DNA from 4 places in the Phormidesmis sp. 146-12 genome. Region 1 is predicted to be linked to each of the others. Evidence: predicted binding sites of a transcription regulator. Region 1 holds the regulator's gene; each other region holds the start of a gene.
What was found. Region 1 encodes NtcA, which controls nitrogen genes in cyanobacteria. Its sites were predicted from a motif close to TTTGTANNNNNNNNTACAAA; they were not measured.
Positions count from the first base shown of each region.

Region 2: nadA (quinolinate synthase NadA) is a predicted target of NtcA. The motif match lies at 1,160-1,179, and genes of this name have one in related genera.
Region 3: ACKFKF_RS09465 (DUF3155 domain-containing protein) is a predicted target of NtcA. The motif match lies at 3,571-3,590, and genes of this name have one in related genera.
Region 4: ACKFKF_RS19430 (DUF6761 family protein) is a predicted target of NtcA. The motif match lies at 1,290-1,309, and genes of this name have one in related genera.

Region 1 is NZ_JBJPHS010000112.1:4,602-10,149, forward strand. It holds gene ACKFKF_RS28965 (cation:proton antiporter) at 1-438, opposite strand, end outside; gene ACKFKF_RS28970 (carbon-nitrogen hydrolase family protein) at 579-1,391, opposite strand; gene ACKFKF_RS28975 (hypothetical protein) at 1,569-1,730, opposite strand; gene ACKFKF_RS28980 (hypothetical protein) at 2,122-2,595, shown strand; gene ntcA (global nitrogen regulator NtcA) at 2,655-3,326, opposite strand; tRNA gene ACKFKF_RS28990 (tRNA-Gly) at 3,842-3,913, opposite strand; gene ACKFKF_RS28995 (hypothetical protein) at 4,068-4,565, shown strand; gene ACKFKF_RS29000 (alpha/beta fold hydrolase) at 4,657-5,547, shown strand.
Region 2 is NZ_JBJPHS010000015.1:44,739-50,286, forward strand. It holds gene nadA (quinolinate synthase NadA) at 116-1,087, opposite strand; gene ACKFKF_RS09280 (glycosyltransferase family 2 protein) at 1,458-2,561, opposite strand; gene ACKFKF_RS09285 (glycosyltransferase family 2 protein) at 2,722-3,699, opposite strand; gene ACKFKF_RS09290 (glycosyltransferase family A protein) at 3,936-5,027, opposite strand; gene ACKFKF_RS09295 (ABC transporter ATP-binding protein) at 5,039-5,548, opposite strand, start outside.
Region 3 is NZ_JBJPHS010000015.1:83,769-89,316, forward strand. It holds gene ACKFKF_RS09455 (S-layer homology domain-containing protein) at 193-1,431, shown strand; gene ACKFKF_RS09460 (GAF domain-containing sensor histidine kinase) at 1,859-3,166, opposite strand; gene ACKFKF_RS09465 (DUF3155 domain-containing protein) at 3,619-3,936, shown strand; gene ACKFKF_RS09470 (M48 family metallopeptidase) at 4,372-5,139, opposite strand; gene phnE (phosphonate ABC transporter, permease protein PhnE) at 5,234-5,548, opposite strand, start outside.
Region 4 is NZ_JBJPHS010000048.1:217-5,764, forward strand. It holds gene ACKFKF_RS19420 (hypothetical protein) at 40-276, opposite strand; gene ACKFKF_RS19425 (response regulator transcription factor) at 472-1,233, opposite strand; gene ACKFKF_RS19430 (DUF6761 family protein) at 1,508-1,750, shown strand; gene grxD (Grx4 family monothiol glutaredoxin) at 1,825-2,148, opposite strand; gene ACKFKF_RS19440 (BolA family protein) at 2,199-2,459, opposite strand; gene ACKFKF_RS19445 (alpha/beta hydrolase) at 2,535-3,374, opposite strand; gene ACKFKF_RS19450 (intradiol ring-cleavage dioxygenase) at 3,638-4,360, shown strand; gene ACKFKF_RS19455 (caspase family protein) at 4,376-5,548, opposite strand, start outside.

The DNA.
Region 1 (5,548 bases):
TTCTTTGAGATCTGACTCTAGCCCAATCTCAAACAGCAAAATCACAACGCCAATCTCTGCCAACACCGAAATTACTTCACTCTGGGCAGCAAAGGTAGCATTTAACTCAGCAGGACTGACGTGAGCCGACATCTGAAGCATTTGCATGATCAGAGATCCACTCGCGTCGCTTCCTCCGGTTGAAAACACTAAAAGATGGAGGGCAGAAACCCCGATCGCGACTCCTCCGACCAACTCTCCCAACACCGGAGGCAGATCAATGCGGGCGCAAATTTCTCCCCCAAGTTTGCTGGCTAGATAGACAGCGACCAAACTCAACAGCACGCCTGCCAGCACGAGAGAAGGATTTTCAGTCTCGGCGGCAGTCGCCAAAATCGGAGGGATGACAAAAACAGAATCGTAAATAGAAGCCGTTATCCAGGCGAAGGGATCGATCATGGTTCACTCAAAATCGTCCCTTCCAATGGTACAAGCTTCTTTACATTGTGGAGTGGGGAGTGGGGAGTGAGGGGTGAGGAGTGAGGAGTGAGCGAGAAATTCAAAACTCAGTCAGAACTCAGTCAAAAGCCTTCATCGCTCTAGACAAAGACTCGGTGTTGGAGAGAGGGCATTTGGCGGCGGACTTGTTCGAGACGGGCGGGTTCGATCGCCGCGATCGCTACTCCTGGTGTGTCGCCTGCATCTGCCAAAATCACGCCCCAGGGGTCAACAATCATGGCGTGACCGTGGGATTGACGCAGCGTATTGTGTCGTCCGGTTTGAGCGGGGGCAATCACATAACAGGTATTCTCGATCGCTCTCGCCTGTAGCAAAACCTGCCAGTGATCTTTGCCCGTGTGTGCCGTAAACGCTGCGGGGACAAACAACACCTCTGCTCCCATCTGTGATAGTTGACGATATATTTCTGGAAATCGCACGTCATAGCAGACTGACAGCCCCAGGTTGCCTAGCTCTTTGGTCGGGTAGACGGGCGGCATTCTCAAGCCAGCAACGACCATCGACGACTCGCGATACGTGTTGCCGTCGGGCAAATTGACATCAAAAAGATGTACTTTTTCATAGCGAGCGATTTCCTGACCATTGGGGGCGACCAGCAAAGCGGTGTTGTAGACTTTACCGTTGCCAACCGGGACAGGGTAACCGCCGCCCAAAATCGTGACTTGAAAACGCTGCGCCATTGTTTTGAGAAACTTTTCGCTCTCTTGAGCAATTTCCTCAGACTGGGCTAGTTTTGCCTGCTCGTCTCCCAAAAAAGAAAAGTTTTCTGGCAACCCAACCAGTTCCGCTCCTCGACGCACCGCGAGATCGATTAGTTCTTCTGCCTGCGCCAGATTCTTGTGTAAATCGGGCAGACTGTTCATTTGAATTGCAGCAGCCAGGTAAGACTTCATGGGTTTAGCTCAAAATAACGGGTAGGTAGAAAAAGCATTTTAGATCTTGAGCCGTCCCCTAATTGCAAGAAAATTTTGCAGATGTCATCTAACAAAAGCATCAGGCGATCGAGACTCTCGACCTATTCATACTTTAAAGCCACAGAAAACCCATTGATCCCTGCTTTTTGTTTTGAGTTAAGCGTCTCCTTTGACCAACGTCCGGATTAGCTGCCAACCTGTCCAGCCGATCGCTGAAACCAACACTACCAGCATCACCAGAGATAGCGCTGAAAAAGGAGCAATCAGCATCATCAGCAGCAGCCCCAAGAGTAAAATCATCACGATCGAATTGTTCACAACGAGCGTCTCCCAATTTAGAATCAGGCTCAGTCTAATCAAGAGAGCTAACTCAATGCCTCTAGCGATAGCAGCATTTCTGTCGCGTAATCTGTTGCATAATTGTTGTGAACATATGAAGAAACTTTTTGATTTATAGTCTTTTGCAAATCTTCTGAAATCACTGAATCTTCTCAATGCGTTTGGGCTAGTGAGAATCGCAAAATCAGAAAGCGATCGCCTTCTTTTTGACCGGATTGAACCATAAAAGTTTGCGCTATGATAGCGAAGCTATTCCCTTGGATAGAACCCTTTGATGGTAGGAATCTTTAGCCATCTAGCGCAGCCTCACACAAGGGAATCAACGCTCAATCATCCATCCCTTTTGGAACGCAACCCCGGTGAGAACCTTATGGAAGAGTGGCAAAAAGATTTTTCTGAACTGTTAGAAACGATCGCGGATCACATCGAAGGCTTCTTTGTTGAAGTGTCGAGAGAAGTGACAGAAGTGGTCAACGTGTTTGTAGAGCTTTCTGACGAGCTTTCGGCACAGGCACAAAATACCTTTACAGATGAGATTGACCAATACATTAATGAGCTAGTCAACCCCGTTTTAGAAGCCTATTTTGGGTTTGAAGGCATGGTCGGAGAAGCTGCCCAACCGATGATGCAAACTGTAGAACCGCTGCTCAACCAACACCCCATCTGTGTCGGCTGTCGTCACTATCATGGGCAAGCCTACAACGGCAACGTGCTAGTCTGCGGAATGCACCCCTACGGCGTGGGAGAAGGACTAGACATCTGCCCTGATAAAGAATTGACCCGCTGGAAGTCACCCTACCTCAATTCAGAAGGTCAATTTCTATTTAGAGAAGACGATTGGTAATAGGCGAGGTGTGAAGCCTGAAATTTGTACGCCTTCAGGCTTCGCCGACTGGCTAGCGATCAGGTAAACTGCTGACTCAAGGTGACTGGATTGTGGACGGTGATCTTCTTTTTGTGAATAGAGATCATTTTGTCCTGTCGCAAGTCTCCCAGCAGACGAGTCACGGTCACCCGCGTTGAGCCGATCGCTTCTGCAATGGCTTGATGAGACAGCTTGAGGTCGATCGTGATCCCTTCTTGACTGGGCAGTCCAAAATCGCGACAGAGAATCAGCAAGAAACTCACCAGACGCGACCCCATATCTCGATGCGCCAACGTTTCGATCATCATTTCGGTTTGTAGAATTCGAGACGACAGCCCTCGCAGCATCAGCAGACAGAGTTCAGGGTTGTCTTTGAGTGCTTTTTCAACCTGCTCAATTTGAACAGACAGCAACTCAACTGATGTGAATGCAACCGCATGATAAAAGCGATCGGCGCGTTGCCCGGTGATCAATGACAGCACCCCAAACACGCTGTTTTCTCGCAGTAAGGCAACCGTAATCTCCTCACCCGCCTCATAGACTCTCGAAAGCTTGACGGCACCTTTGACTAAAAAATAAACTCGTTCTGCGGGGTCGCCTGGAAAGAAGATCGTTTTGCCTCGCTCAAACGTCTCAACGACAGGTGGAAAGGCACCGCCCCCAATCTGGCGAAATAATGCTGCAAGTGGTCGCTCTTTGGTCACTACCATGTTCCTTGTCGAACTCGTGCTCCTAAACTCTCTTGATTGACCTGGCAACAGTTTTTACTTAGCTGTCAGATGATCTGTAAGAGATTGATGACTTTAGAACACTTAAACTTACTCTTCAAGCAGTTTTTGTGCTCGATACTACACTATTCTGCCAGGTAGTTGAATTTTTGCAGGAATTGAGCTAAGTCTCTAACAATTGCTTAAGGTTTGAGCTTAAATTCGTCGTTCATCTGAAGATTTTTAAGATCTGTTACCCATTTTAATCAGGCTGGAAGTCAATAGATTAATCAATAGATCGATTCAAAGATCAATTCAGTAATAAGCTTGTCAAAAAGTACGTTGTGAGTTGAAGATTTCAGAACGATGACCGTGTTGAAGAGCGGTATTACCCAGCGTCAAGGAGCTTAATTTACCGAAAGCTCTAGAGACTTTTAGGGTGCTGCCTTTTAGTCGAAGACATTCAACTCTTGCATTGAGAATTCATCAATCTGGGATTAAAAAATTTTTAATTAAAAAGCGGGTAACGCGATTCGAACGCGCGACATTCACCTTGGCAAGGTGACGCTCTACCACTGAGCTATACCCGCAAAATTCGGACAAGTTCTACTATTGCAGATACTCATAGAGATGTCAAGCCTGAAAAACCAAAAAGCCGGAAATCAGGAAATCGCATCGCTTCTCAGCATATAGGATGTAGAAGGATGAAAAAAGAACATCCATACTCCTTACCTCCTACTTTTTATGGTTCAATACACGCTTGCTCAAAGTCCCGAAGTCATTCTCACGGTCTCTGGTAAGGATTCTGCCAAAGCTCGCGAGAAGGCAATGGATCAACTGATGGAACTAATGGATGACGGCAAACTGCCCACCGAGCTAACGGATGGCTTTGGGCCGCAGCACTTTATCGAAATTAAAGATCAAGGCGCGATCGCTTCCAGTGATGAAGATGCCCTCAATCAAGCCGTTCAGGTTCTTAGCAGTCTGGCAACCCTCAAACTCAAGGCTCAAGAATCACGCTCTGAAGCGCTGCAAGTTCGCGAACAAATCGACATTCTCTTTACGGATGAGCTAGTCAGCGAAGAAGAAATCAACAGCCTCAAAGAAGGCTTCAAGGTTCTCAAAACCTATGCTCAGACCAACATGCGCTACCGAGAAGCTCGTTCTCAAGCCGAGACCGCTCGCGTTGTTCTTGACCAGGCGCTCCAGTCGCCATCAGAGCTAAAGAAATCAGGAAAGTAGGTGGCTTTAACTCAGAACGCGCTGGACGCTGAAAATTTAGACGTGAAATATTATGATGGAGAAGTCTTAAGAAAACTTCACAAAACGAACCGTGACAGTAGAGCAACTTCCGACTCCAGCAACTTTTGAGCGACAAACTTGGGAATGGCAAGGGCATCAGATTCGCTATGTGTCTATGGGGACAGGCCAGCCTTTGGTATTAATTCATGGATTTGGGGCCTCAATCGGACACTGGCGCAAAAATATTCCCGTTCTCGCTGAGGCTGGCTACCAGGTGTTTGCTCTCGATCTGCTGGGGTTTGGCGGTTCCTCAAAGCCTGAATTGGACTATAACCTGGAGCTTTGGGTCGAGTTGATCCGCGACTTTTGGGCCGCCAAGATTCAGCAGCCTACCGTATTTGTCGGTAACTCGATCGGCGGCTTGCTCTGTCTGATGCTGTTAGCCGAACATCCCGAAATCTCGGCTGGGGGCGTGTTGCTCAATCCTGCTGGAGGACTCAATCACCGACCTGAAGAGTTAAATCTGCCATTGCGGATGATCATGGGTACTTTCTCAAAAGTTGTGAGTTCTCAAGCGTTTGGGCCATGGCTCTTCGATCGCGTCCGTCAAAAAGCTCGAATTCGCAACAGTCTCAAGCAGGTTTATCGCGATCCTGATGCAATTACAGACGAGTTAGTCGATCTGCTGCACGAGCCGTCTTGCGATCCGGGTGCCCAAAAAGTGTTTGCGTCGATTCTCTCGGCTCCGGCTGGCCCTCGACCAACGGAATTGTTTCCTAAAATTAAGGTGCCGCTGTTGGTGTTGTGGGGCGAAGCTGATCCCTGGACACCGATCGCAGGCGCTGAGATTTATCGATCGCTCACTGACACCCATGATGTGCAATTTGTCGGCATCCCAGATACGGGGCACTGTCCCCATGACGAACGCCCCGAAGTCGTGAATGCTCAGGTGTTGGAATGGTTGGCCCAGAAAAAACTCTGAG
Region 2 (5,548 bases), on a different contig from region 1:
AGGCGCGATCGTTGATATCCAACAAGCTCAAATATCACTCAAGCAAACTCCATGATGATGCTATTCTCTGTTGATGGCTGTTCTGATCTGGATTTCTCAAACAGCTTCCTCAGCCTCAAACACTCATTTCTAGCATTCGCTGCATCGGTCGGAGGGCCGCGAGTCGAGTGGCTTCGGGTAAGGTGATTTCTGGGGTGCGGTTTTTCATGGCGAGATACAGCTTCTCTAGCGTATTGAGACGCATGTGGGGGCACTCATTGCAGGCACAGTTGCTCATCGGTGGAGCAGGAATAAACTGCTTGTCGGGGGCGGCTTTTGCCATCTGGTGAAGAATGCCTGCCTCGGTCGCCACAATAAAAGACTGACTCACACTTTGCTGACAATACTTCAATAACGCCGTTGTCGAACCGATGAAATTTGCATGACGCAAAACAGCAGGTTCACATTCTGGGTGAGCAATCACCTCAGCGTCAGGATATTGAATCTGAAGTTGCACCATTTTCTTTTCTGAAAACGTCTCATGCACCATACAGCTTCCTTGCCACAGCACCAGATCGCGTCCAGATTGCTCACTGACATACTTGCCGAGATTGCGATCGGGCGCAAAAATAATCGGCTGATCGACTGGAATCTGACGCACGATCGACACCGCATTGGCGCTAGTGCAAATAATGTCACTCATCGCCTTAATGTCTGCTGTGCAATTTATATAAGAAATTACCAAATGATCGGGATGTTTTGCCTTAAATTCAGCGAAGGCATCCGGCGGGCAGCTATCGGCCAGAGAACACCCCGCATTCAAATCAGGCAGTAAAACGAGCTTGTTGGGGTTGAGAATTTTGGCTGTTTCTGCCATGAAATGCACCCCCGCAAAGACGATCACATCCGCGTCTGTCTGAGCGGCCTGCTGCGAAAGCCCCAGCGAATCGCCTAAGAAGTCAGCCACGTCTTGAATATCGGGGTCTTGGTAGTAGTGCGCCAAAATGACCGCATTGAGTTCGCGCTTGAGGTCTGCGATCGCCTCAAACAAATCACGAGGCAAATCACGAGGCAAACGAACCGTTGGAGAGGAAAGCTGAGTAAACACGATGGCGATCGATTGAATAAAAGACCTGTGTTCCTGTAATTATAGTTTAATTCACCAAAATCAACAAGTTTATTTTTATCTAAACCTACCAACTCGCTCAAAACTCAGTTGACATCTGTCCAGAAATACGGACTAGAGAGCAATCCCTTTAGGGTGATTAAGTGAACAGATTGACTAAGCGTAACTTCGCCAATCCTACGATGTGAATACTTGGTATAAATCCTTGGTTGGGTGAGATCGAACCCAAGTGAACCTATGCCAAATGTGCCCTTGTCGAATCAAAACGCAAATCAACCACACGAGACTTAAAGACCAGAGTCTATAATTACTTTGAATCGGCTCTAATCGATCCACTTACACAGACGGTCTCCTAAAGCTGCGCTACTTTTCTCCAAACTTTTAATAGCAATTTAGGTGCATAAGGTTTGAGAAAACTCTTAAAAGCTAGAGAAGAGTTGAGATCAGCTTTCCATCGAAACCTTATCAAATGGATAAGCTGTAACCCTTCTATAAGTTTTCTTTGAGCAAACAGATTGACGAGCAATCCCTCCAAGAGTTGCCCCCAGACAACTGGCGCTAGCGGACGACTTCTAATGAATTCCCAGAAGGAATCGAGAGCTTTAATATCTCGATGAGTCAATTCTCCGTCTACTCCTTCCGCCATTAGCCAATATTTTTGATAAGCATCATTGTCCAATGTCTGAAGCAAAGCCCACCAGAGTCGTTGATAGCTCGTTTCTGGAAGATAGCACTGGGTTCCTGTAAGTTCTTGAACAGCATTTAGGGAAATCTTGTAAGCATATTCAAGTTGATCCTTACGATGGATCGTAGTGATTCGCGAACTGTCATCCATCCGGCGTTTTAGTAAAATTTTAGAAATGTTTTCTAATCGAGACTGACGGCTCAAACGCCAAAATATATCATAATCTTGGGATCGCAAAAACGTTTCGTTATAACCCCCTATGCTCTGTATGAGGGCACTTTGTGACATCAGAGTTGAGTGATGCATGGGATTATTAAACAGAAAAGCGGCTTCTAATCTTTCATGCTCTGAAGGAGGATAATCCTCTCCTATTTTACTCCCTTGGGGATTGATCAACTCAACGGCCGTCCCGATCGTACCCACTTCAGGATGCGTTTCCAGATAGTCAAACTGCTGACTCAAGCGATCGAGAAAAGAAATATCATCACCATCCTGACGCGCAATATACTTGCCTTTAGATACACTCAAGCCCTTATTTAGTGACTTTGTTAGTCCTAAATTACGTTCGTTATGAAGTAATACAATCCGAGAATCTCGATCGGCATATTCAATTAAGATAGGCCAAGTGCTATCTGTAGAACAATCATTGATAATGATGAACTCAAAGTCGGTAAAGGTTTGGTTCAAGATACTGTCTACAGCTTCTCGCAAATATTGAGAGCCATTGTAGACCGACATGACGACGCTGACTTTGGGAGTTGGGTGAGACATAGAATTCACGATATGAGTTACACACTGTCGTATAGGTGATATGAATTATGGTTAGCACTTGAGACTCTTTCAGAACCTGCTTTCCTTCAAACAAAACTCACTACACTCAGGCACTCATTTTTTCAACAACATACAGTATAACTGAGGGATTGCCACGCTATTATTCAGTACTTTTTGCCGTATTGAATAATCTGAAAAAATATAGATTTAAATGAGCCTTTATGTGAAAGCCGGATGCTGAAAAGGCTCCATTTAGAATTTTTAGCAGCAAATCTCTTTTTAGCAACAGAAAACTCAAGCATCCTGGTCGCTTGACGCAGTAGTGAGTCCAGAGTTGCAGAGCAATCCAATATTTTTTCCAACCGCTTGAGCCGCTCAATGCTTTAGAGATCAAGTATTGATAATGATTGGAAAAGCTTTGTGATTTTAGGTGACGAAGAGACTCTGGAGCGCGGCTGTACGCACCTTCGATGAGTTGTAAGTAAGAGGCTTCTGACCGGAAAATATCTCGAAAGGACTTTGAGCGCGTGGAAACCCGATAAAGCAAGTTAACTTTGGGAACTGAAACAAACTCATATTTCTCAGCTAACTTCATATATAAGTCTCGATCTTCGCTATGAGACAGCGACTCGTCGAATCCTCCGACTGCTTCCAAAGCCGCTCTGGCTATCAGTGAGTTAGAACCATTACCCACAATATTACTCAACAACAACTGAGCATGAACATTGCCGGAATAATTACAACGTCCACCGATTCCGATGAATTTGCCAGATTCATCAATGCGATCGAACCAGCTATAGGCAACTGCTGCCTTCACCGGAGGTTGTAAAGCCTTCCATTGATCTGACAGATTATCAGGCAACCACAAATCATCTGAATCGAGAAATGCAATCCATTCGCCAGAAGCTTGAGCAAAACCGATATTGCGGCTGGCCGCAGCATTACCCTTGTCACATACAATGACCTTAATCCGAGGATCTGGTTTCGCTGAAACAATCTCAAAGGTCGAGTCTGAAGACCGATCGATGACAACAATGACTTCAATATCTGAGAAAGTTTGATGGAGCACTGAATCAACAGTTTCTCCGATCGTAGCTTCCGCGTTATGAGCCGGAATAACAACTGAAATGGTCGGCATGACTTACTCACTTATTTCTTACAATCAATCATCTAGTGATGAACTAGACATTGTTTTGTGCAGGATTGCTGTTTTATGAGAGATTTAAGCGATCGCAGCCCTTGATTTCAAGCTTGGTCAGTTGAAGAGGATGGTTGAGAAATTTTTGACCCACGATAGGATTTCTCCAAACATCCCCCAAGGCGACTAGAGTTCTTTCAGCAGTGAGTTGCCCTTATCCAAACTGTTTGACGAACCTACGAAAATTGGGAGATATCCTCATGGGTATTAGTCTCTTTACTTTCTGACTCTCCTGAGAAAGTGTAATAAAGATTCAGTATCAAGTTAAAATTCAGGTATGTAGCGACCTTACCCAAGGTAAACACCATCTCAAACAACAACACAATGGGAAGCGCTAGAGGAAACAATAAAATTCGGGTCTTATCCTCACGCAACACAGAGCGAACTTGCGGTATGTCAAGGGGTTTGATGCTCAAGATACTCGATAGAATTCCGCACACACGCTCAAATGGACTCAGTGTAAAAGAGGTTGAGAGGTTGGTGAGTTTAGAATCCTGCGTGAGGGAGGCTTTGATAGACTCTTTGATAACGCTGTCGTGCCCCTTCAGCAAGTACCTCCAAGTTATAAATCCCACTGTAGGAGGCTCATGAAGGGCTTTAGCTTGAGGGTGCTTTATGATCTTCTCCTGCTGGAAACGCTGTAAAAAGTAATGATGAATGTTACAGTTGCCCCGATATAGCGGTAGCGGTAGAGATGTCGGAATTGGATTGCTTAGTAGAAAAGCTCGACGAAAAGCAACATTATTCATAAAGTAGCCATCAGAGATATAAGTGTCGCTTTGACTAGACAATCGAGGAAAGAAGTAATGCAGAGCGATCGCCAGTTCGTAGATAGATCGAATAGGAGTCGTCGTTTCTCCAGCAACCATATTGATGTCTGGATGCTGATTAAAGCTGACGAGAAGATCTCTGAGCCAGTTTGGTGTGTAGACACAATCAGAGTCGCAATAAACGACAATATCGCCTGTAGCAAGCGATGCGCCTAGCATTTTCGCTGCGAAATAGCCAATATGAGGGGCAGGGTGAACTTGAATCCACGGATAATTTGAGCATATTTCTGCAATCAATTCCGGTGGTGCATCGCCGCTATCAATAATCAAAAATTCGTTGGCTTGCTCTAGCGAAATATCTTGAGTGACCAGGGAGTTTAAGCTCCGATAAATATTATCAAGCTCAACGCTGGAGAGATTTTCAGTTTCAAAGACAATAGAAAACGTTGGAAGTGTAGATTCTCTGTGGCTCGTTGAGATCACATTTGACAATTGCATAATACTCTCCTTTATTTGGCAACAAGAACATTCCAGCTTCTAGGTTGATAAAAAAGTGACCTGCCGATCGCGTCTTGACCTGGCTCAACAGTAAAGCGAAAAGATTCTACTGCATCTAAATGAAACAGCTTATCTTTCTTGACATATACATCCATTAAGTAGTCTCCAAGCCTGAGTCCGAGATAGGGCATTTGTAGTTGGATTTCGTACTCTCCTGGCAGCAACTCGATCGGAATAGAGTCATTGAAACTATTCAGTGAAAGCATCATCTCTCCGCCTTCTGTTAGACCTTTGATGGCGATCGTAATACTCACATTGGTTAAACTATCTAGAACCTTTGCTTGAATACCAATAGAAGTTGCACAACCACTAATCGGCTTTTCAACTACTATGTTCTTTTCATCTCTAAAGACGATTCCTTGAATATCGAAACCTACGGTGGGGCGTTTTTTTAGGGCAGGTATCCCAATAAGACTGGCATCTATTTCGGCATCGATAAACAGATCTTGTTCATAATGGCT
Region 3 (5,548 bases), on a different contig from region 1:
GAAACTTAATCAGGAACCTTTCGCTCTTTGTAAACAGGAAGTAGAGAAAACTTGAGTTGAGAATTTAGAAATTATAGAAGATTTCTTTAGAAGAACTAAACTCTTTCTGAAGAAGGATGTTGGAACTTCCTAACCAATTCAGTGTCTACTTATATACAGCAAAACAATCGTGAATTTTTGGGAACGCCTACTATGTCAAGTGCATTTAAATCTGGAACGGCTCTGTTACTTACGCTAGGAATTGGCGCGGGAGCAATGGCTCCGATCGTCGTTTCTGCCCCTGCTTTTGCCCAAACTACGTTCTCAGATGTCTCTTCAAACTACTGGGCCAGTAGCTTTATTCAAGAACTCGCATCGCGGGATGTGATTAAAGGATTTCCCGACAGAACTTTTCGCCCTAACGACCCCGTGACTCGTGCCCAATTTGCGGCGATGATCAGCAAAGCATTCAATGCTCAAACCACCAGAAGTACCGTTAATTTTGTAGACGTTCCGAGTAATTATTGGGGCTTTCAGGCAATTCAAACAGCGTATACAACTGGGTTTTTGGCAGGCTATCCAGGGAATGTTTTCCGCCCCAATGAAAATATTCCTCGTGCTCAAGTTCTGGTTTCTCTTGCCAACGGTCTGACTTATGCCAGCACGACCCCTGCCGAGACGACGCTGCAACTATTCACTGATGCCACTGACATTCCTGGATATGCTCGTGGTAGTATCGCCGCTGCTACCGAACGTCGCATTGTCGTCAACTATCCCGATGTACAGTTGCTTAACCCCAATCGGGCGGCCACTCGTGCCGAAGTTGCAGCCTTTATCTACCAAGCGTTGGTCAGCACAGGGCAAGTTGCAGGCGTTCAGTCTCCTTACATTGTCGGTCAAGCGCCGACACCTCAGCCTCAAGCGGTTCGCATTCCCGCGGGTACCGCGATTCCCCTGCGCTACGACAAGGCAGACAAGATTTTGTTAGCCAAAAATGAACCCAATCCCACCCCGATCACGCTGACTGTTGCCCAAAACATTGTTACCTCTGATGGAACGGTGTTGATTCCTTCGGGTAGTCAAGTGACAGGTCAACTGGTCGTTGCTCAAGGCGGAGCGCAGTTTAGAGCCAGCGACTTGACGTTAGCTAATGGTCAAAAAATTGCGATCGATGCCACCTCTGATGCCATCACCCAGACCGAAACCGTTCGTAAAGGCGCAAACACAGGCACCATTCTTAAAGATGCAGCCCTGGGATCTGCGGCCGCTGCGGGAATTTCGGCGGTCACGGGCGATCGCAACATTAAGGCAACCGAAGTGCTGATTGGCACAGGGGCAGGGGCTTTGGCGGGGTTGATCTTTGGCGGCGATCGCATTGAGCTAATCTCAATCCGTCCCAACACTGACCTGAGCCTAAAACTCAATTCTGAACTGGTACTGCCTCGTCCCTAGAGTTTTGAGTTGGACTAAGGATTGTGAATTTAAAACCGACCCTTGCGTAGGCTGTGTTGAGTCACGCGAGACGCGTCGATTGCAACCGTTAGGTGCGTTTCTCTATCGCTCAACACACCCTACAAAATTCGGTATTATTCAATTCTCATTCCTGATCTGATACAGCAGTCCTAAGCATGTGGGAATCTCGAAGAGAGCAGAGCGAAAATCTTCAATTCGCGCTAATTTAACGTGAATTCGATGAAATCTTTCGCTGTGGTTGTCAATCCAGGCAGTCCCCTAAATCCCCCACGAGTGAGGGACTTTGAACCCAAAATCTTGTCTGAAAGTCCCCCAAAATTGGGGGTTGGGGGGCAAAAGCGCGGAACAACGCAGCAAAAAAACTTCATCGAATTCGCGCTAATTTAACGGCTCTCAAGACAAGGGGTTAGAAGAAACCTTCAATTTTCTCCCTTCGGAGCCAAACTACAAAGGTCGTTCCTTTACTCACTGGCGGTTGGTCTGAGTTTTCAGAAATCCAGCCGTCCGTTTTTATGGGGCTAAACACTTCGATTTCTCCCTGCATCTGTTCGACGAGACGACGCGCGATCGCCAGCCCTAACCCGGTTCCTGGAATATTGGTTTCAGCCTGCACGCCTCGATAGTGTCGCTCAAACAGTCGAGGCAAATCTTGAGATGGAATGCCGCATCCAGTGTCACTGACTCGAATCGCCACCCGATCGCCCCCATCGACTCGAATATGAACTTGCTCTCCGGCGGGCGTGTACTTTAAAGCATTGTCGATCAGATTGCTCAACACTTCTCGCAGCGCCCCAGAATTAGCCACCACCAGCGGCAAAACCTCTGGAATCGCGGTACGAATCGTCAGTTTTTTCTCTTGAGCCATCGCCCTTGCCGACACCAACAACGGTTGCAAGATCTCAGCGATCGCACAGAGTTCTAAAGTCAGACTTGAAGCACTCAACACCCCGGCTGGGAGTAGTGGAATTGCGGATTTGGCGGGGTCAGTGAAATCAGGCTCATTCGGCGAAATCAAATCCACTTCGCCTAACTCGATCGCTTGATCAAACTGCAACAACAACTCCTGAAGGCGATCGCTTTCTCGCACAATGCTAGTTGCCACTTCTCGGTTAGCATCCTCCGCCTGCAAGCGTCTTAATAATAATTTACCAAACGTTCGTAGGGCGGTCAGCGGATTGCGAAACTGATGCAGCAGATTGTCCAAAACGTCATGCTGTTGAGTTTGCGAAAGGCGCTGCTGACGGTGAGTGTGATCCAGCCATTGGGCCCGTTGATCCATGATGCAAGCCAGTGCTAACGTATCAGCGATTTTCTCAATCTGGCTGCGTTCCCAATTTGTCCAGGGGCGATCGTCCCGCTCAGTGACCAACAGCCCCAACACCATCCCCTCATGCACCAACGGTAAAACAACCTGACGCTGCTCCGCCAGAGAATTGGCAGGGGATAGAACTTCTTGAGTGACGGCATCGGGCAGCGCGACTGAGGCGTTTTTGGCAGGCAACTGAGGCATATCTGCCGGAGGCAAGGCCAACTGACCCGACTTTTCGAGAGGACTGGAGAATTCAGGGTAGGCAGCGATTGCAATTAGCGTCGTCTCTGCTCCTTCGACCAATTCCTCTGTCAGATAAACCACACTCAGCGAGGCTCCCAAGGTCTGACTCAACAGGGAAATTTGCGATCGACAAAGTGCCACAAATTCAGAACTGGTGGGCATTAACATGCTGCCAAAGGGCCTCTTCGAGAGTGCAACCAAAAAATTGCCATTGACTTTAGGTATTTGTAACCAGTAATTTAGAGAGATACGGCTGAACTTCCCGCTTCGACTTTCAGACGGTGGACTTCAGACCTCTAGACGATTGCCCCGCTAGATTGGTTGGTTGAGACCGCCCCGGCGACTGCTGGGTGAACAACCAGACTTTCATAGTCTCAAGTCAACTGTCCAGAGTCCTTAGAAAGCCTTTACGCACTGTTACAGTTCCTTGAGTCTTAGGTTAGCAAGTGCAATGCTGGATCATCCACTTTGTGTCCCAACTCTCAATACTAAAACCTTAAGAAATTGTAAAGTTGCGTTAAGAGAAGTTGAATTCTGGAATCACAGCCGATATACTTGCGACGGCTTTTGTAACGATCATTACAACTTGACAGTTAGGAAAGGAGGTAAGGGGTTTGGCAAGGAGACGTAAGCGGAAGAGTCGTCGGCGTCAAGAAGGGCGCAGAATTTTGGAGAACGTGCCTCAGTACAGCATTGAGTGTGGTGAAGACAAGCCCGTCACTGCTGCCCGGAAGTTTATTCACTCTGAGGGCATTCTTCCCCCGGCGCTATTGCTAGTCAAGAGAAATGAGCATACCACCGATCGGTATTTCTGGGCAGAGAAGGGGCTTTTTGGCGCGCAATATGTCGAAGAAAACCATTTCCTATTCCCCAGTCTGAAGCCTTCGGACGAAGAGTCGGAACCTGTAGTAGCCTCTGTTCGCAATCAATAGCCTGGACTGGTCACGTCCCACAATCATCGTCTGTCGAGACTGTATCTGTAGATGAGCTGGTTGTGGGGCTACCAAAGGGCAAAGCAAGGTTGAGTGAACGCGAGATAGTTAAGCGATCGGGCGATTCAGTCAGCAGGCTTTATATCTTTCAGCAGGCTTTATATCTTCATGATTTGAAGTTTGTTGTCAAAAGTCACTCCACGCAAAAATTATTTCGTTGACCAGGCTTAATCAGTCTGGAGCTATGTCAAATTCCCCATTCAAGTTGAGAAACCTGGGTGGGGTTTTTCCATATCTTGATAAGTTTTTTACTTTTCTACCTCAGATCGCCCTAGAGGAATGTGAATCTGATGTGGATTTCGTTCTAAAAGTCCCCATTGCCAGATTGAGGGCAGATTGTAAAACTAAGAAGTTTAGTCGAATGGTGAAGATAGGTTACTCGCGGTTTGCGATCATCGATGGCTCTAACCAACCGGGAACATAATGGCTACATTTGCGAAGTTCACGATCGAGCGCTTCATAATTGGCTTCTTTTGCCAGCACCAGATCCCAAAACTGGACAGAATGATTGAGATGAATCGTGTGGCAAAGTTCGTGAATCAAGACGTAGCGCACCAGATGAGGCGGCAAAAACAGCAGCTTGTAGTTGAGGCTAATATTTTTTTGATAAGAACAGCTTGCCCACAGCGTCTTCTGACCTCTTACCGACGCTTTGTTAAACGGAAGCTGTAATTCTTGGCTGACTGACCACAGCCACGGCACTAATCGCTGATAAGCCTTGTGGGAGAGCCACTGCTGTAAGAGCGACTTACAAGCCTCCTCGTTTTGGGTGCAGCCTTTGAGAATGAGGCGCGACTTGCTTTTTTCTGTCAGCGTAATTCGAGAAGCGCTGGTCGGAACGTAGTCTACTTGCCAGAGTTGAGCGGTTGCCCTGAGATTTAACTCATCTGGCAGCGCATGAGAAACTTCTAGCGCCAATTGTTGCCGCTGTTCTTCGAGTCGTCCGATCGTTTTCTCGATCCAACTCTGTTTGTGCTGCAAGATTTCAGGAATACGGCTCTGGTCAAATCCTTTAGGGATAATCACTTCTAGACCACCCTGAACTGACATTCTCAGGCTGACGTGTTTTGCCTTCAGGCTTTCCCGGATTTTGTAGTCAGGTAGCGCCGTAAGCTGACCAGGGATCAGTTTAGACTCAACCATGTGTATTCATATTGGCTGTGCTTAGTCAGTAGAATATCTTAGCGCCGAATGACGGTGAGCTACATTCAATCTTAATTCAATCTCTATCGTTAGATTACAGCGAATCTAAGCGCCGGCGCAACTGACTACTGATCATATCAATTACGGTGACGACGATCAGTAAAACAATCATCATGGTCGTAGCTTTATTGTACTCAAAGCCCCGAATATAGTTCACCAATTCAAAGCCAATTCCCCCGGCTCCGACGACTCCCAAAACCGAGGCAGAGCGAATATTGTACTCAAACATATAAAGGGTGTAGCCCAATCCGAGCGGTAGCACCTGGGGAAATATCCCATACTGAGCGATTTGCATCCACGAAGCCCCACTGACTTGCAGCGATTCGATCGATCTGGGGTCAACGGCTTC
Region 4 (5,548 bases), on a different contig from region 1:
TTGCCAACTCCGCCAACCAGCACTATTTGGTAGCTATGATTAGAGTTTCTCTAAAACAACCACAACCCAACAACACCCAAGTCCAGTAACCCCACCAGCACCAATTCCACCACCACTAGCAACCCCACCACCACCAGCAGTAATTAGTTTGATTTGCCAGCCAGCAGCCAAAAAATCTCCTAAATGCTCTTCTACAACACCGTGGCTTTCACTGGGTGATTCCTTCCCACGTCGATAACCTTCTCGATCGAGATAAATTGTGACCAGCTTCTGCATGGAAAATCACCTTGTTTCTTTCAGCCACCACCTTAACAGGCTAATACTATTTAACCTGTTTCAACGGGCTTTGCACTCCTAGCTTCAACCTCTGGTCACACATGAAACTGCAATGGAGCGAGAATATTCATCAAAATAGTCTTAAAGAAATGAAAGATTCAGAAACAGCTTCATCCCTCATCCCTTTTTCCATCCCTAGATCCGCCGATCGCCCAGTGCCATTCGAGCCGCTACCGTTTTGCGATGTCCATTGCCATTCTGAATAGTTGGCGCATTCAGGACTTCTAGATTCAATCGATAGCCCACATTGCGAACCGTTTGAATCAGATCAGGCTGACGGGGATCAATCTCAACTTTTTTGCGAAGCGAGAGAATATGGGTGTCAACCGTTCGGGGATTGTCGATCGCATCCGGCCAGGCCCGTTGCAATAATTCTGGACGACTCAGCGGATTTCCTCCGGCCTGCGCCAAAACATAAAGCAAACTAAACTCCTGGGGCGTTAGCTCAATCAACTCACCCTTAAAGCGCACCCGCCGATGCACCAGATCGATCTTCAAATCGCCATAATCGAGATGGGCCGGAGGGGCCGCCACGCGACTTCGACGAGTCAACGCCTCCACCCTAGCAAGAAATTCCTGCATCCCAAACGGCTTTTTGAGATAGTCATCTGCACCCGCTCGCAACCCTTCTACAATGTCAGACTCCGTAGCCCGCGCTGAAAGCATTAGCACGATCGCCTGTTGCTGCCTGAGCCATCGACAAAACTCAATCCCGTCACCATCTGGTAACTCTGAATCAAGAATCACAAGATTGGGTTGTCGGCTGATAAAGACCTCTCGCGCTTGATGCAGGTCTGCCGACTGATGTACTTGATGTCCCGCCTGCTGTAGGTGCCAACCGAGTAGCGATCGCAGATGCGGGTTCCCTTCGATAATTTGGATATTTACGGCTCCCACGGGGGCTTAATCCTCAGACTGCTTGCTCTTCAGAGTATCAAAGCACTTGTCATGGATTTGTAACGACTGCTACCCAGACTTTCATAGACTTTAATAATCGGTGATCGCGGCTAGAAATTTCAATCCCTATCCAATAGATCCTCACAAAGGCAGGGAGCAGAGACCCCCTTAATGTTAAGATTAAACAATCTTTAGTTAACCAACTTAGACCTCTATCAGGCCTTTTAGACTCTATTCATTGGTTCGAGAATTATTTACGCTCTAGCACTTAACTATGCTGCAAGACACGCAAACGATTCGTTACTACCAGAGACTATCTGACAGTTTGGTAGAGTTGTGGAATCGAGGCTATCGGTTTGACGACCTCCGACTGTTTTTAGATGGTTATCTCTCAGCGCTCAGGCACAGCAATACGCTTGAGCCAATTCAGATCAATCGTTTAGAAGAAGAAATTACTCGATTCATATACGATCGCTCTAATTTTGACAATACTCAGACTCAGCCAGACTATCGATAAATAAAAGGGGTGCGTCGATCGACACACCCTTTCTTTTTGAGTCACGCTTTTTGAGGCGCAGATTGCTTCGGGGTTTAGGAAGCCAGGGCCACCTCGACCATCTGTTGGAGTTCGCCTTTCTGATATAGCTCGATCAAGATGTCAGATCCGCCCACAAACTCTCCATTCACGTAAACCTGGGGAATGGTCGGCCAGCTTGAGTATTCTTTGATGCCCTGGCGGATTTCGGGATCATCTAACACATCCACGGTTTCGTAAGGGACACCCAGCGTGTTGAGAATTTGCACCACATTGTTAGAAAAACCGCACTGGGGCATGAGCTTGTTACCCTTCATAAACACCATGATTTTGTTTTGCTTGACGAGCGTATCAATGCGATCGTGAGTAGCTTGAGTCATGTTCTCTCCTGAGAATGGGTGGATAGTCGGTAAATCAGAAGTTTAGAATTTTAGACCTTTTGCCCGGCGGCTGACCACTCTTCTGGGGTAAAGGTATTTAAGGCTAGGGCGTGAATGGCTTCGCTGGCCATGGCTTGATTGACAGCACCGTAGACTAATTGATGCTGCTGGACACGCCGTTTGCCCTCAAACAGAGACGAAACGACCGTAACCTGGTAATGGTCTCCACCGCCTGTCAGATCTTGCACCTGCACCTGAGCATCCGGCAAACCAGACTTGATCATTGCTTCAACCTGATCGGGGCTAATCATCCAGTCTCCTTTGGGTACTGCAACGCGATTCTTTTAGTCTAACTGTTTGGGGTGCTTCCTTTGGTGAATCAGACGTTAACGATCGCTCACCACCCGCTTGATAAAGTCTCGAATCACATTCAAATTTTCTGGCTGGTCAAACTCAGCTTCTACATGGTTGTGTCCGGCATTGGGGATCAGCAGCAGTTGTTTCGCCTGGGGAGCGGCATCGTAAAGGGTTTGCGCCATTGAGACGGGAACGAGCGCATCAGCCGTGCCGTGAATGAAGAGCGTGGGCATTTTGAGCCGTCGTACCTTGCCAAGCGAGTCAAATCTTTGGGTGAGAATCTGAGCGATCGGAAGCAGCCGAAATTTCCAATCCTGGGCAGCCATTTGTTGCATTGAGGTGAAGGTGCTGGAGACGATCAATCCTGCGAGGTTTGGAGTTTGGCTGGCGAGCTGGATGGCGATCGCACCTCCGAGCGAATGACCGTACACGACAATTTTTTTAGGAGAAATTCGCCGTTCTCGGACAAGGTAATCCCAGGCGACTTGAGCATCTTGATAAACCGTTGTCTCCGAGGGAAAGCTGCCCTGACTGCGCCCATAGCCCCGATAGTCAATCAATAAAACCGACAAGCCCAATTCATAAAAGCGTTTAGCCTTGACTTCGACTGTGATATTGCCGCCGTTGCCGTGTAGATAGAGCAGCGTGGCGAGAGGGCGATCGTGTCCAATCCACCAGCCATGAATGCGCTCGACGTTGCCATTTCCCACGGTGACAGGTAGCCAGACTTCTTGATAAGGCAAATTGAGGGCGGCTAGATTTTTGTAATCGCGATCGGAAGGAGCAAAGATGAGACGACTCTGTGCAAAGAATAAAACGAGGCAAATGGTCAGATAAGCGATCGCCAAAAACTTGCCAAGATGCAACATTTTGTGGAGATTGAACAACGGTCTGTATTCCTCGCCTGAGAATTACTCAATTTAACAATAGGCGAGTTTGATGAAGTTTTTTCGCTTTGGTGATTGGTGCCTCTGCCCCCACCCCCAAACTTTTGGATAAGATCTTTGGTTCATAGTTTCGTCACTGATGGGGAATTTGTGGAACAGTCCGACTCTGTAACTAACGCAAAAACTTTCGTGGAATTCACGCGATTTCACTCAACTCATTCAAGGGCATCAAAACTATGAACCTCATGAATCGTTTCATTCATCACAGAGTAAATCGTCGAAGCGCACTGCTACTGATGCGATCGGCGGCCACTGCTCTCCTCGTGGGCTGTTTACCTAGAAAAATCAGCGCTGCCTCATCCCAAACGACACCCGGCTGTGTTGTGCGCCCTCAGCAAACCGAAGGCCCATATTTTGTTGACGAAAAGCTGAATCGATCGGACATTCGCTCAGATTCTAAAACTGGTTTGGTCAGAGCGGGAGTTCCCCTTCGCTTAAACTTGCGCGTGACTCAGGTGAACGATCAGCTTTGTACCCCAGTCAAAGGCGCGATCGTCGATATTTGGCACTGTGATGCTTCGGGCATTTATTCAGATGTGGCTGATCCTCGTTTCGATACAAAAGGACAAAACTTTTTGCGAGGCTATCAAACCACCGATGCAAGTGGAAACGTTCAATTTTTGACGATTTATCCAGGGTGGTATCCAGGTCGAACGGTACATATTCACTTCAAAATTCGCACCGCTTCTGAGCAGAGCCACGAATTCACGTCACAACTGTACTTTGATGATGCGATTAGCGATCGAGTTTATGCCCAGGAACCTTATGCCAAAAAGGGAGCGCGATCGGTCAGAAACGATCGAGATGGCATCTTTCAGCAAGGGGGAACTCAACTCCTGCTATCGCTTTCTCCGATCGATCAAGGCTATGCGGCAACCTTCGAGCTTGGGCTGCAAAAAACCTCATAGCCTTGGGGCATTCATCTAACGAATACGTTTTTGCCACTCTGCGATCGCCTTCTGAGCCTCTGCATACACCTGGGGACGCTCTTTAGGAACCAATTGTGCCGCCGCGATCGCTTGTCTAAAAGATCTCTCAGCCGCCCGTTTTCTAGCAATCTCTAGAATGTCTCGACTCCAACGATCGATATCCTGTTGGGCTTGATCGTAAAGCGGATCGCCCGGAGGAATGCGCTGGGCCCGCTCGATCGCTTTGTTGGCATCCGAGGCTAAGGTGGGCTTGATCAGCGATCGGGCTTCATTCAACAGCGCTTGAGAATTTTGAGGCTGAGAGGGCGGTGCGGTAGTCGGCTTGGCAGTCGGAGAGGCGATCGCTTTTGCAGGCGTGACGGCAACAGGTTTTGGCTTGGTCGTCGGCTTGGTCGTTGGCTTAGGAGATTGGCCACCGGGAGTAGTCAGTTGAGTAGATTTGGGCGTAACGGATGGAGAAGGATTGTTTGCGGTCTGCTGCCCTGTAAACGTTTGCCAATTGCGAAACAGCACCCCCAACAACAACAGCAGCAAAACCGCCCCACCCCCAAAGAGAATTCGCTCCCAAAACATCTGATCTGGGGCAGGCTCAGCAGGAATCGATCTCTTCGAGTTACCCGCAAGGGGTCGCTGCTCGGTCGGCAGTTGGGGCGAATCGATCGCCAGATTAGGTTCAGCGTCCGAAAAGACTGGCTCCTCTAGTTCGAGATCGGGGACTGGGGGCGCTGGCAATTCGTCTGGCAGATCGTCAAACGGGTCGCGGTAGGCATTGATCGGCGCAGCGGGTTCTAAATTGGGTTCTAAATTGGGTTCTAAATTGGGTTCTAAATTGGGATTGGTAGAAGCCACGTCATCGTCGGGCAGCGGCGGCACAAAAAAATCAGCTTCGAGATCAAACGGATTGCTCTCAACATCATTCCAGGCTTCCATTTCTGCCCAATCGACAGGGGTCGTGACTTGATAAAGCTGATCAGGTGAACTGACCGCCAGAACGGGATCTTGAGGGGGACGATCGTGATGATCACACAATTCGGGCAGCCGCTCTTTGAGAAAATCCTCTAGATTAGCCAGGGTTGAACATTGATGCGATCGCAGCGCTTCGAGCAGTGCCGCTGTAAATAAGCCGTGTCCCAATGTCGATGACTCGTGAGAAAACTGTTCTGGCTG